DNA from 4 places in the Peribacillus phoenicis genome. Region 4 is predicted to be linked to each of the others. Evidence: predicted binding sites of a transcription regulator. Region 4 holds the regulator's gene; each other region holds the start of a gene.
The links. Region 4 encodes LexA, which represses DNA repair genes until DNA is damaged. Its sites were predicted from a motif close to CGAACATATGTTCG; they were not measured.

Region 1 (3,185 bases), on a different contig from region 4:
GTCTCCTTTGATTTCTATTCGTTCCCCAAACGCTTGTTTGAAGCAGTATTCCTTTTTCTTAATTTCCTTCGGATCCATCCCAGTTGGAAGGGTAAAAACATACGTGAGCGTTTTTTTCTTGTAGTTAAAAGAAACGTTTTGGATTTTCGGATAGGTAAATCCGTTATTGGATTGGCCGTATGAATACTGGATTCTTATTTCACCATTTCGGAACACTTTCATTAGTTCAGCCTTGGCACGTTGCTTTGCTAACCACATTTTCATATGCTCACCTACCTGAAGAAGAATGATAATTGATTTACAAGAAACCAAATAGCTGATAGTCCGACAATCGGAAAGGAGATACGTAGAAAAGCAGAGATAAAAGCAGCCATTCCAACGTTATCGGAGTCAGCCAGACCTTTTTCGATTAAAGCGACCAAGAGAATGCCGGCAGCCATTGCAATAAATAACGGATCAATCATTGCAGATGGATTCAAGGGTATAAAGGCTAAAACCGGTATTGGTTTAATCGATAGTGAACCTTTTTTTCTGTGTTCTTTCTTCATGAATGTCTTAAAATCAATGGTTTCAACTTTCCTCGATACAAAAGGCGAATTGATGAACATTCCGAACCCTCCTTATTTTCACTTTCCAGCTTTGATGGTTCAGAATAAATAGCCCACTTATATACCATTTTGAAAGGGGCTGATTTCCATTCGGACCCTCGGAAGAACACGTGTCTTTTACGCTCTCTTTTTTTTATTTTTTTAATCATTTCATGTATAAAGAATGGGCAAATTGGGCATCGGTCGCCTTTCCTTCGTCTTTCGGCTTACGGCTCTCTCTAAACACTTTTTGTTTTCTTGTTATATCAACCTTTATTGGTTCATTACCTTGGTAAGCTTACCTTGATAGATACTTTGGTAATTACTTTGGCCGGAAGTTGCTAACTACCAAATTAGGTACCTTGATAAAGCCTATGGAGACTGCTTGTACATATTTCACACTTCTTTTGCAAAAATCACATAAATGTGAATAAAGACCAAAATATCAGTCAAGACTGGTGAACATACAATTAACCGGGAGGCTGATCCATCATATGTTTGGGTTAGGAAAGAAAAGGTCTAAGTTCGGGAGGTTTCTTGATCAGAATGCGATTACTCAACAGGAGATCAGTAAAGTCAGTGGGGTAAATCGAAATAGTATAAGCAGGATCACACAATCAGATGAAAATAAACCGTCTATGAAGAACGCCTCAAAGCTTATAAAGGCATTAAAAAAAGCAGGTTATAACGTGGATTATGATGATTTCTGGAGTATGTAAAAAAGATCCTTCGGGTTATTCATTAAAAACTTGCAGGCTTGAGCCTGCATTACTTTCTTCAGGAAAGAGGTCTTCATTTGGTAACTACATTAATGATTTGAAAGAAATTGATCGTTATTAACGAATCTAATTCATCTTGGATCTGAATCTTTTTATTAAGGGGAACAATTTTATTTACAAATCCTATTCTTGTATTAAAAAATCCACCTTTCCATGTAGTGATTTCTAAAAATGTTTTGTTGGCCAAAGCTTTCCGATAAAAGCTTGGCCTTGTCTTCTATTTGTGTTTCGTCTAGTTGAGGTCTAGGAGTTTTATAATAATCCTGCTCAGCATCTTTTAACATTTTTATATGCTCCGGCATAAAAAAGCCTTGCCATTTGATATTTTTCCCTCGATCTCTAATCATACAAAAAATTACCCCTTTCGAACCATTTGCTATCCTTATTATACAAACGTTTGTTCTGTTTATTCGAGTTTTGTTTAACAATCCATTTTTAGATCTGTTTTCAATCCTTTTGTTTTTACCAACGAGCAAGCCTTAAGGCTGTGTTTTTCCTTCAGGAATAAGGGCTTTTCATGCTTTTAGATCAAGAGCTTTCAAAACATACTTCAGGCGGCGGCACTACAGACTGATCAGAAAGGAAGAACGTCTTTCTGTCATTCTGTACGTGTCGCTTCGGCATTAAAGGGCCCGATAACCACGGTCTGTACGGCTTACACCTACATTCCGTAGGTTCCTGTTCCATTTACGGCAAGCCGCCATACCGAACGAGCCGAAAACCGGAAGATCAAGACCTTTAAGATCAAGAGAGTAAAAGAATAAAGAACAAAGGAGAGTAGCCATCCGGCTACTTTTATTAATTATTTTTCCCTTTCGCCCTCCGAATCGTAAAACAGCGCAAGCCTTCTAACCTTCCAGCCGGTAGGACACCCGAACCTTTCCGGCTAGAAGCTAAGAAGGCTAGTCAATCGATCAAGGGGCAAAAAACTTTTTTGACTACGAACGCTATGCAACATCAAAAAACTTTTTGTGCGAAGAGCACCCTTGACCGATTGCCTATGCGTGTTTTTCGTTCTACTTGCAAAAGGGGAAAAATAATCCCCCTTTGGGGAACTGAATCGCTTCGGAAACCAAAAGGGAAAAACATAAAACCCAACAACAAAACCCCTTAAAAAATCAAAGGAGGAAAAGAAAATGGCTAAAAGCGTTTATGAAATCATTACAGAAAAAATCATTGAAAAATTAGAAAGTGGAGTCATCCCGTGGCGTAAGCCCTGGTCAAATTCAAACGCGGTCAATTGGAAAACACAAAAGCCATATAGAGGAATCAATCATTTTCTCGTTGAACCCGGTGAATATGCGTCTAAAAAGCAGATTTTAGAAGCCGGTGGGCGAATCAAAAAAGAGGAAATGAAACATTCCCATATGATCGTATATTGGCTTTGGAAAGAAAAAGAGGACAAAGAAACAAAGGAAAAAAAGACATTTGGAAAACCTTTCTATTATAGAGTTTGGGAAATTAATACACAATGTACCGGATTAAAGAGAAAAAAAAGCCATGAAACATTTGAACATGACCCCATTGAAAAAGCAGAAGAGGTTTTTAAAGGGTATTTCCATGCACCCGATTACACCTTTCATTCAGGAAAAGCGGTCTATTATCCAACGTGGGATAAAATCAATTGTCCCCCGATGAAAGATTTTAAGGTTCCGGAAGAATACTACTGCACTTTGTTTCACGAACTTATTCACAGTACCGGACATCAAAGTCGTTTAGCGCGTCCAGGCATCACGCGTGATGCCGTAGCGTTTGGGGATGAAGTGTATTCGAAAGAAGAATTAGTCGCTGAAATGGGCGCGGCCATGTTGTGTGGCGT
Region 2 (3,185 bases), 1.5 Mb from region 4:
AGGATTGTAAACCTTTATATATCCATTTTCGTTGCCTTTATTCTGGGTAGCTGTCAATCCCCTGATTGGAACATGGATGAAGCCATCGATAAGGGGGAAGAAGGTTTCATTACGGATCTTGACGATAAAAGGATTTTGATTAAAGAGACGTATTATAAGGTGACCACTGATACATCCATTCAAGATCAACATGGTAACGCTCTCGATTATTCCGACCTGGAAATCGGGATGAAAGTGAAACCATGGCACCGGGGCGGGGTGAAGAAATCATTTCCTGGGAAAGCGGAAGCGGAACTGATTCTTGTTTTGACGGATGAAAAAAGCTTGGCCGAACAAAGGGCGGTCACTGCTGCCCTCGATCATGTCAGCAAAGCGGAAAGTCAGCGATTCATGGTTCTCGAAGTCGTCCATTTACCCTCAGAGCATGTTTATAATATCGAAATGATGAACCGTTCCAACTTGGACTCTTCATTCATGGTGACAGTAGAGGATTTAACGGATGAAATATTATATATAAAATAAAACAACCGGACTGAATCACTATGAATTCTGTCCGGTTGTTTTATGGGATTTTATAAAGTTTTCGCACCTAAATATTTTGGTTTCCAATAAGAATTATCCATATCCGTGATGGTTATTCCTTTAGAAGACGTAGCACTGATGAATTGACCATTTCCGATATAGATCCCAACATGGGATACTCCTGTTCTTCCAGAAGAAGTATCAAAGAATACAAGATCACCTTTAGCTGGTGAAGATACTTTTAAACCCGTATTGGAATATAGCAAGGATGTTGTACGCGGTAAGGTAATTCCTTGTGATTTTTGGAATACGTAATAGACGAAGCCTGAGCAGTCGAATCCAGTCGGTGTTGTTCCGCCCCATTTGTAGGGTTTGCCTATTAAGGTTTTTGCATAGCTGATCAAGCTTGTATTATTGACATTATAAACACCAAGCGCATTAAATGTGCCACGGCCGGCAATACCATCGGCAGTTAACCCTTTGGCTTTTTGGAATTTTTTCACTGCTGATACAGAATAGGTGCCGTAATATGTAGTCAGTGAACCTGAATATGTGAAATAACCTTTGGTTTTTAAAAGTTGTTGTAGTTGTTTGACATCGCTATGTGTCATTCCGGGTCTGAGGGTTTGGTCTCCAATATTTGCAAAGGCTTGCAGTGGGGTTAGCATCATGGCAGATGCAACAGCAGCTGAAGCGATCCATTTCTTCATAATTTTCATTTCCTCTCTATCTATCTCTCTAGTATTGTTAACAATATTATCCTACAATACCATTATGACAATTAGACATAATTTTGGTTACATTTACATTACAAAAAATGAGTAATAAGACTTAAGTTTAAATAGACTAAAGTCTGTTGATAAGGGTGAAAAAATTAAAAAATCTAAGCATAAGGATCCATTAAAAATTATTCAAGCTACTAAATGATTCTTTTTAAAAAAACTATTTGGATATGCAGTTTAAATTTGTCATTTTACCCATTTTTAGTATCTATTATATTTTTCGAGGAAATTACAATAAAAAGTAGAAATTTGTATGAAAACTTCCATTGAATAAGAACGTATATTCGGTTAAAGTTATGAATATAATAAAAGCGAACGTATATTCTTGTTAGGGTGAAGAAACGATGGATTATGGGACGATGCCGAAACAATCAATTATGTGTATCGATATGAAAAGTTTTTATGCAAGTTGTTCAGCGGTCATGCTTGGTCTGGACCCGCTTGATTGTTATCTGGCGGTGGTTGGTGATTTGAAGAGGACAGGGAGCATTGTGCTTGCGGCTTCTCCAAAGATGAAGAAGGAATTTGGCATCAAGACAGGTTCGCGGATGTTTGAGATCCCGAATGATCCAAGGATTGTGGTCGTTGAACCTAAAATGGCGACCTATTTAAGGGTCTCGACGGAAATAACCCGCTTGTTCAACCGTTATGTGCCCAAAGAAGCGATTCACGTATATAGTGTGGACGAAAGTTTTGTGAAAGTCGATGGTGCCGCTTCTTTATGGGGAGATGCCCGGATGATAGCTGAAAAGATAAAAGATGAAATCGAACGGGAATTACAGCTCCCCTGTGCCATTGGAATTGGACCGAACATGCTTATGGCAAAACTTTGCCTTGATTTGGAAGCCAAACATAAAGGGATTGCAGAATGGAAGTATGAGGATGTGCCAAGCAAACTTTGGCCGATTTCACCGCTTCGTGAAATGTGGGGGATCGGCAGGCGTGTAGAAGAAACCCTTCATGGAATGGGAATATTTACGGTTGGGCAGCTTGCCAATTATGATCTTGAATTACTTGAAGCAAAGTTTGGAATTATGGGCAATCAGCTTTACCACCATGCGTGGGGAATAGATTTATCTGATATGGGGGCAGCGATCATCGAAGGGCAGGTCAGCTTCGGCAAAAGTCAAATCCTGCTGCGGGATTATAAGGAGGAGCATGAGGTAAAGCAGGTCATGCTGGAAATTTGCGAAGAAGTTGGAAGAAGGGCACGCACCCATCGCAAGGCAGGAAGGACGGTGAGCCTCAGCATTGGTTACAGCAAGGATGAGTTCGGCGGAGGTTTCCATCGTTCGCGTTCAATTAGCGAACCGACCAACATTACGATGGAGTTATATAAAGTGTGCCTGGAGCTTTTTTATGAAAACTATAAGCAAAAAACGGTTCGGAGCATAGAGGTCAGGCTCTCGAATATTGTGGATGACAACGAAATGCAGCTGACTTTATTTGATGCTTCGCGCTGGAAGAAGCGGGAATTGAGTTACACGGTTGATCGAATCCGCCATAAATATGGAGCCAAATCGTTATTGCGTGCCGTTTCGTATACAGAAGCGGGTACAGCCGTTTACCGAAGCAAGCTGCTTGGTGGGCATAAGGCGTAAGGGTGGCTTTGAAGGGAGGGAAAAGAATGATACGTGATCGCGGCCGTATCAAATGGACATCGATGATGTTGCCGGAGCATGTGAAGATGCTTCGGGATTGGGTGGTGGAGGATGGCTATGAAACGAAGCGCATCCTGGATGAGCAGCAACTGGAAGAAATGAATGCGGTAATGGGGGAAGCGATGGAGGAAAGAAAGGATGTCACGATTGCTCATTATGAAGGAAACCGGTATCAGCTGTTAATCGGCAGGATCCATTATTATAATGAGCTCACCCAAAA
Region 3 (3,185 bases), 200 kb from region 4:
TAGAGAATCTTCTTTTTTCTCCAAAAGGCTTTCACGTTTGTCTAACGTTTCATCCTTGCGGTCCAGATTCTCTTCTCTTTGCAATAACCGATTTTCTTGTTTTTGTAATTCGTTCCTTCTTTCACGGGCTTCCCGATCCGAATCGGCACGAACTTTATGAATTTCATCTTTTGCTTCCAACAAGGCTTCTTTCTTAAGTGCTTCCGCTTCACGTTTTGCATCCTCAAGGATGTGTTCAGCAGAGCCCTTTGCCCCTGCTATTTTACTCTCAAATTTTGATTTGTGAATAAAATAACCAACAACTGCACCGACGATTAGGCCAAGCAAAGTGAAGATGATTGTCATGGGTTCCATCGTTTCACCTCCCCTTGCTATGAACTTTTTACATAAAATGTTGAACTGTCGGCAAGTACATTGCACATAAATTCAATATACAGCACTTAATTTTCAAAATTTTAGTTTGAAAAATTGTAAAATATACATATTAATTGTATAGTTGAGAATTTTTATTGTCAAGCGTTTGTCCCTTATGTATCAATGATTATTCAAGTTTTCTTAATATCAACCATCATTATGTACAGCATTCTTTATGGAAGAAGTCTGTAAATCTGATTTCAATGCCATTTATTCCGCTGAAAATTTCACACTTTTCTCAAAATATATAGAAAAGGCCTAAGCGAACAAGCTTAGGCCTTTTCCAAATACCATTAATCAAGCAATTCAAAATGCTCTTCTGGTTCATTTTCTTCTGGCGGTAATTCATGCTCTCCATCGAGATTATAGTGATCTCTGATTTTCTGAGAAATTTCCTGAGCGATATCCTGATTTTCTTTCAAGAACAGCTTCGCATTTTCGCGGCCTTGTCCGACACGCTCTTCATTGTATGAATACCACGAACCGCTTTTAAGGACGATATCAAGATCTGCACCCATATCGATGATTTCACCTTCCTGGGAAATCCCTTGACCATACATGATGTCAACTTCCGCTTGACGGAATGGTGGAGCAACCTTGTTTTTAACAACTTTGATTTTCGTTTTATTACCGACGATTTCATTACCCTGTTTTAATTGTTCCGCACGACGCACTTCCAGACGAACAGTTGAATAGAACTTCAATGCCCGGCCTCCCGGAGTCGTTTCAGGGTTCCCAAACATAACACCGATTTTTTCACGGACTTGGTTAATGAAAATGGCAATGGTATTTGATTTATTAATGGCACCAGACAGTTTTCTAAGCGCCTGGGACATCATCCGCGCTTGAAGACCCATATGGGAATCTCCCATTTCGCCTTCGATTTCAGCTTTAGGAACAAGTGCTGCCACCGAATCAATGACAATGATATCCACCGCTCCACTTCGAACTAATGCTTCAGCGATCTCCAAGGCCTGTTCACCCGTATCAGGCTGTGAAAGCAGTAAGTCATCGATATTCACACCAAGTTTTTCTGAATATGCTGGATCTAAAGCATGCTCTGCATCAATGAATGCAGCCGTGCCGCCAGTCTTTTGTACTTCTGCAATAGCATGTAATGCAACAGTCGTTTTACCGGAGCTTTCAGGTCCATATATTTCAATGACCCGGCCTCTTGGATATCCGCCCACTCCCAATGCTACGTCCAATGCTAAAGAACCGCTTGAAATCGTTGAAATCCTACGATCAGACTGTTCCCCAAGTTTCATAATAGAACCTTTACCAAATTGTTTTTCAATTTGTTTTAACGCCATATCTAAAGCCGCTTGACGATCACTCACTCAATTTCCTCCTCTATATTCAAATAATCGGCTGTCCGATTAAAGGTGTACTTACGTTAGCAATTATTCGAGATCAAGGTTTGCATCCTGTCTCAAAACCTATCTTTACTATATACTCTTTTTACAATTTTGCCAAGCAAAAAGTCGAACATTCATTCGTTTTTTTCTTTCGGGGTATTCTCTGTAAAAAAACGTTTTATCTTTAAGAAATCTCCATTTCCTTTCACTTGCTCCCTAAAAAAAACATTTTCATTGAATTAACTTTTTTCTTTTTTTCCCTATTTTTCAAGAAACAAACTTCTAAAACCAAATAAAAAGCAGAGCTGTAAAAAGCTCTGCTCAGACTGTAGACAAACCTCGATGAAAATCGTGTTTGTCTATTTTTATGGCTTGTACAAATTTGGACGTTGATTTCCACTTCAGGCACTCGCTTTCCGCGGGCGGTCCGGGAGCCTCCTCGGCGCACTTGCGCCTGTGGGGTCTCCCTTGGACTCGCTATTCCCGCAGGAGTCTCGCACCTTACGTTCCAATCAACTATGTTTTTAGTTAGAACTCCTTTTGCCTACAGTCTTTTTTGTTTTAAAATAGAATTATTAAAACTTGAGGTGATGAGGATGCTTTCGAAACATAATTCTATTCAGCGAGACCAACTTGAAATGATTACTTTAGATTAACTGGTGCCTCCGAATCATTTGGTTCGTAAAATGGAGGCTTCCATTGACTTCACTTTCATTTATGACAGATATGTATTCAGAGGTAGGACGCCCAAGTATTGATCCAGTTATTTTAGTTAAACTGACTTTCATTCAATATACCTTTGGTATTCGTTCCATGCGTAAAACGATTGAAGAAGTTGAAACCAATATGGCTTACCGTTGGTTCTTAGGCTATGGTTTCCATGATAAAGTACCTCATTTCTCTACGTTCGGGAAAAATTATGAGCGACGCTTTAAAGATACAGACCTGTTTGAACAAATTTTCTATCGCATTTTAATGACAGCTGCTAATAAAAAGTTAAAGTGCTGAACACGTTTTCGTGGATTCCACACATGTGAAAGCCAGTGCGAATAAACGGAAATTTGAAAAGAAAATCGTTCGTAAAGAAACACGAGCGTATCAAGGACGTCTTCAAGAAGAAATCAATCAAGATCGTGAAAACCATGGAAAAAAGCCTTTTCCATCAGATAAATTTGATAAAGAAGAGACCAAAGAGATTAAAGAAAGTACAACCGATTCTGAGAGTGGCTACTATGTGAAAGATGAACGAACAAAACAGTTTGCCTATTCATTCCACGCGGCCGCAGACCGCAACGGTTTTGTATTGGAACGATTGTAACACCTGGAAATACACATGACAGTCAGATTTTAGAGCCACTAGTTGAACAAGTGATTGAGAAAATTGGAAAACCGGAAGCAGTTGCCGCAGATGCA
Region 4 (3,185 bases):
CCGGACGCTGATTCGTTCGGTCTATATTGAGAAATAGTGAAATGCCGTCTCTTCTTTGAGAGTGTATCAGACTGTAGACAAATTCTAAGTTTGCCTACAGTCTTTTCTTTTAAAAAAAGATCCAGTCGATTGCAGAAAATCCGCTTCCTTTCCGCCGACTGTCTGCCAAGCCTGCTCGGCTAGTCAGGAGTGTAAAAAACATAAAGGATAACTTACTTTTCCCGACAAATTGATCCCTTCTCTTAATTGAGAAGGGGTTTTTTGGATGTGTGTAATGGGATGTTAACATGGGTGTTAGTGTTTAATAAAAAGATTGCTGAATTGCAGCGAGAGATACCCTGTATAGGTTTAATCCGTCTTTTTATAGGATTCTCTATAAGACAAAATACCAGTTTTGAGTGCAGCATAATTGCCAATGTTTGCATAGCCATAAAACCAGCCCATGAAAATTCCTGAAACCAAGTGATGACGATGACTGATGAAAATGGAAATGAACAAGTTTTGAAGGTTTTCAGTGTCCAACTTAAAAAGCCGTCAATCCATTTAATTATATGGATTGACGGCTTTTCCTGTTTGGTAGGGAAGTGGATAAATAATACGCGGAGCGATCCACTTCTAGGTAAGTAATCTATAATGAAAAAATTAGCCAGACATCGGAACTTTTTGTGCAGGACAAGCTGTAACCTTTTTCATAGAGGAGAATACGATAAGAATGAAGATAAACAGTGAAAAATAAAGTAATGCCTATTAGTGGGAGGTTCTAATGAGCAAGGAAACATTTATTAAGGAAATTGCTCCCTATGCCCAGAAAATTCAACAGGAATTTAAAATATTACCTTCTGTTGTCATTGCACAAGCTTGTTTGGAGAGTGGATATGGGACAAGTTTATTAGCAAGCAAAGGAAAAAATATATTCGGTACAAAAGGTGACTTCAAGGGTGAGTCAGTCATTATTCAAACAATGGAATATGTCAATGGTGTGCCCGTTCAAGTATGGAACAAATTCAGAAAATACCCATCTTGGGAAGAAAGTCTTCGAGATCTCGCCAATTTATATGTAAAGGGGACTTCATGGAATAGAAGTCTTTATACAGCTGTCATTGGAGAAAAAGATTATAGAAAAGCACTCAAAGCAATATTCGATGCGGGGTACGCCTCGGATCCCAAATATATTGAAAAACTGGTGAACCTTATCGAAACAAGCGATTTAACAAAATATGATGCAAGCATTGAAGAGGTTTATCATATTGTCCAAAAAGGGGATACCGTCTCTGCGCTTGCAAAAGCATACGGTTCTACACAAGTGCAGATTCAACAGTGGAACGGTTTGGTCGATCTTAACCTCATTAAAGTGAACCAAAGATTACGAGTGAAGTGAATTTTAACTGGGAGCGGTAGTTAAAGCTCTCTTTTTTATTGTAATCAGATTGTTACCAAAGTACATATTAGGCGAGCGTATAACTTCCATTCGTAATAAAGGATGTTTAAATTTCCATGAAAACTTGATTCTATTAAAAAATATGTCAATATCTAATCTTCCATATGCATATTGAGAGAATTCGGGACATAGATTAAACAAACAAAAAAAGCGCGGTTAGCGCTTTTAGTGTATTTGTCTATATAAGCCTATTACTTTTCCAAGTATCGAAACATCTCGTAAAATAATTGGTTCCATATTTGAGTTCTCAGGCTGAAGCCTTATGTAATCCGGTTCCTTAAAGAATCGTTTTACAGTGGCTTCATCATCTTCCGTCATGGCCACGACGATATCTCCATTATTGGCATTGCTTTGTTGTTTCACGATGACATAATCCCCATCATGAATTCCTGCTTCGATCATACTTTCACCCATGATTTCCAGCATGAATACATGGTCATCATGCGGAACCATGCTTTCGGGAAGCGGAAAGTATTCTTCTATGTTTTCAATGGCCGTTATCGGCATTCCCGCTGTTACTTTTCCAAGTAACGGCACGTTCACGACATTGACTTTGGGAATATTGTTCGCTTCCTCCAAATTCATTATTTCAATGGCCCTTGGCTTGGTTGGGTCACGTCTAATCAGGCCTTTGCTTTCCAGGCGTGATAAATGTCCGTGTACTGTTGAACTTGAAGCAAGTCCCACTGCTTCGCCAATCTCCCGTACGGAAGGTGGATACCCTTTTTGGCGGACCTCTTCTTTAATGAAATCAAGAATATCTTGCTGCCGTTTTGATAGTTTAGTCATTTGTGCACCTCTTCCCCAATGTTCTTTGCTACATTATAGCATGACCCCCAACTCTATACAAACATAAGTTCGAATTTTGTTGTTGACTGAAACAAACGTTCGTATTATAATTTGACCATAACATACGAACGAACATTCGCTTTGGAGGGATATTTATGAAAAATTTATACAAAAATTATATTTATACGATTCTATTAGCGGGATCAGTATTCATCTTTTCAATTTTATTCTCTTGTACATTGAACAATGATCCAAAAAAGGATTTCCTTTCTATAGAAGTAAGTGAGGGTGATACCCTATGGGGAATTGCCGAAGAATATGAAGAAGCAAATTTGACAAAAAAAGAATTCATTGGTTGGATAGAAGAGCATAATGGAGTCAGGGCGGATTCAATTAAACCTGGTCAAGTCATCGTCATACCGGTTAAAGGGGAAGAACTTGTCCAGAATTTGGCCAGTGAGCAGTAAGTAGTGAAGGTAGGGTATTATGAAGGCGGTAATCTATTGTAGGGTAAGCACAGAAAAAGAGTCACAGGAAACATCATTGGCAAGGCAGGAAGATGAATTAGTCAAATTGGCAGAAAAGATGGATGTTGAAGTCATTTCCATAATAAAAGAGCAGGCAAGTGGTTATGAGTTGAATCGGGATGGCATTTTTGACATGCTCGAACTATTTAAAACTAAAGAAGCTGAAGTACTATTAATTCAAGATGAAACAAGGCTGGGAAGAGGGAATGCCAAAATAGCCCTTTTCCATGTCATCCTTAAAGAAGATGTGAAAATTTATACGCTCTCACATGACGGGGAGCTTGAGTTATCGGATTCGGATGCCATGGTCATCCAGATAGTCGGTATTGTAGAAGAATACCAAAGGAAACTACATAATCTTAAAATAAAGCGCGGGATGATAAGAGCCGTTGAAAAAGGGTACCGTCCTCAAAAAAACCTTCAGAATCAAA

Region 1: the regulator LexA is predicted to act here: its motif matches at 1,757-1,770, upstream of ABC374_RS28370 (YolD-like family protein).
Region 2: the regulator LexA is predicted to act here: its motif matches at 1,578-1,591, upstream of ABC374_RS15665 (Y-family DNA polymerase).
Region 3: the regulator LexA is predicted to act here: its motif matches at 1,900-1,913, upstream of recA (recombinase RecA).

The regions. Positions count from the first base shown of each region.
Region 1 covers NZ_JBDFMF010000008.1:55,842-59,026, forward strand. The annotation lists gene ABC374_RS28350 (FtsK/SpoIIIE domain-containing protein) at 1-264, opposite strand, end outside; gene ABC374_RS28355 (hypothetical protein) at 273-608, opposite strand; gene ABC374_RS28360 (helix-turn-helix domain-containing protein) at 1,082-1,306, shown strand; gene ABC374_RS28365 (YolD-like family protein) at 1,380-1,553, opposite strand; gene ABC374_RS28370 (YolD-like family protein) at 1,501-1,713, opposite strand; gene ABC374_RS28375 (ArdC family protein) at 2,503-3,185, shown strand, end outside.
Region 2 covers NZ_JBDFMF010000001.1:3,203,005-3,206,189, reverse strand. The annotation lists gene ABC374_RS15675 (DUF3221 domain-containing protein) at 1-522, shown strand, start outside; gene ABC374_RS15670 (C40 family peptidase) at 573-1,232, opposite strand; gene ABC374_RS15665 (Y-family DNA polymerase) at 1,649-2,905, shown strand; gene ABC374_RS15660 (YolD-like family protein) at 2,932-3,185, shown strand, end outside.
Region 3 covers NZ_JBDFMF010000001.1:1,484,935-1,488,119, reverse strand. The annotation lists gene rny (ribonuclease Y) at 1-354, opposite strand, end outside; gene recA (recombinase RecA) at 708-1,754, opposite strand; partial or broken gene ABC374_RS07205 (IS1182 family transposase) at 2,429-3,185, shown strand, end outside.
Region 4 covers NZ_JBDFMF010000001.1:1,680,328-1,683,512, forward strand. The annotation lists gene ABC374_RS08130 (esterase/lipase family protein) at 1-37, shown strand, start outside; gene ABC374_RS08135 (glucosaminidase domain-containing protein) at 764-1,378, shown strand; gene lexA (transcriptional repressor LexA) at 1,604-2,227, opposite strand; gene yneA (cell division suppressor protein YneA) at 2,383-2,694, shown strand; gene ABC374_RS08150 (YneB family resolvase-like protein) at 2,714-3,185, shown strand, end outside.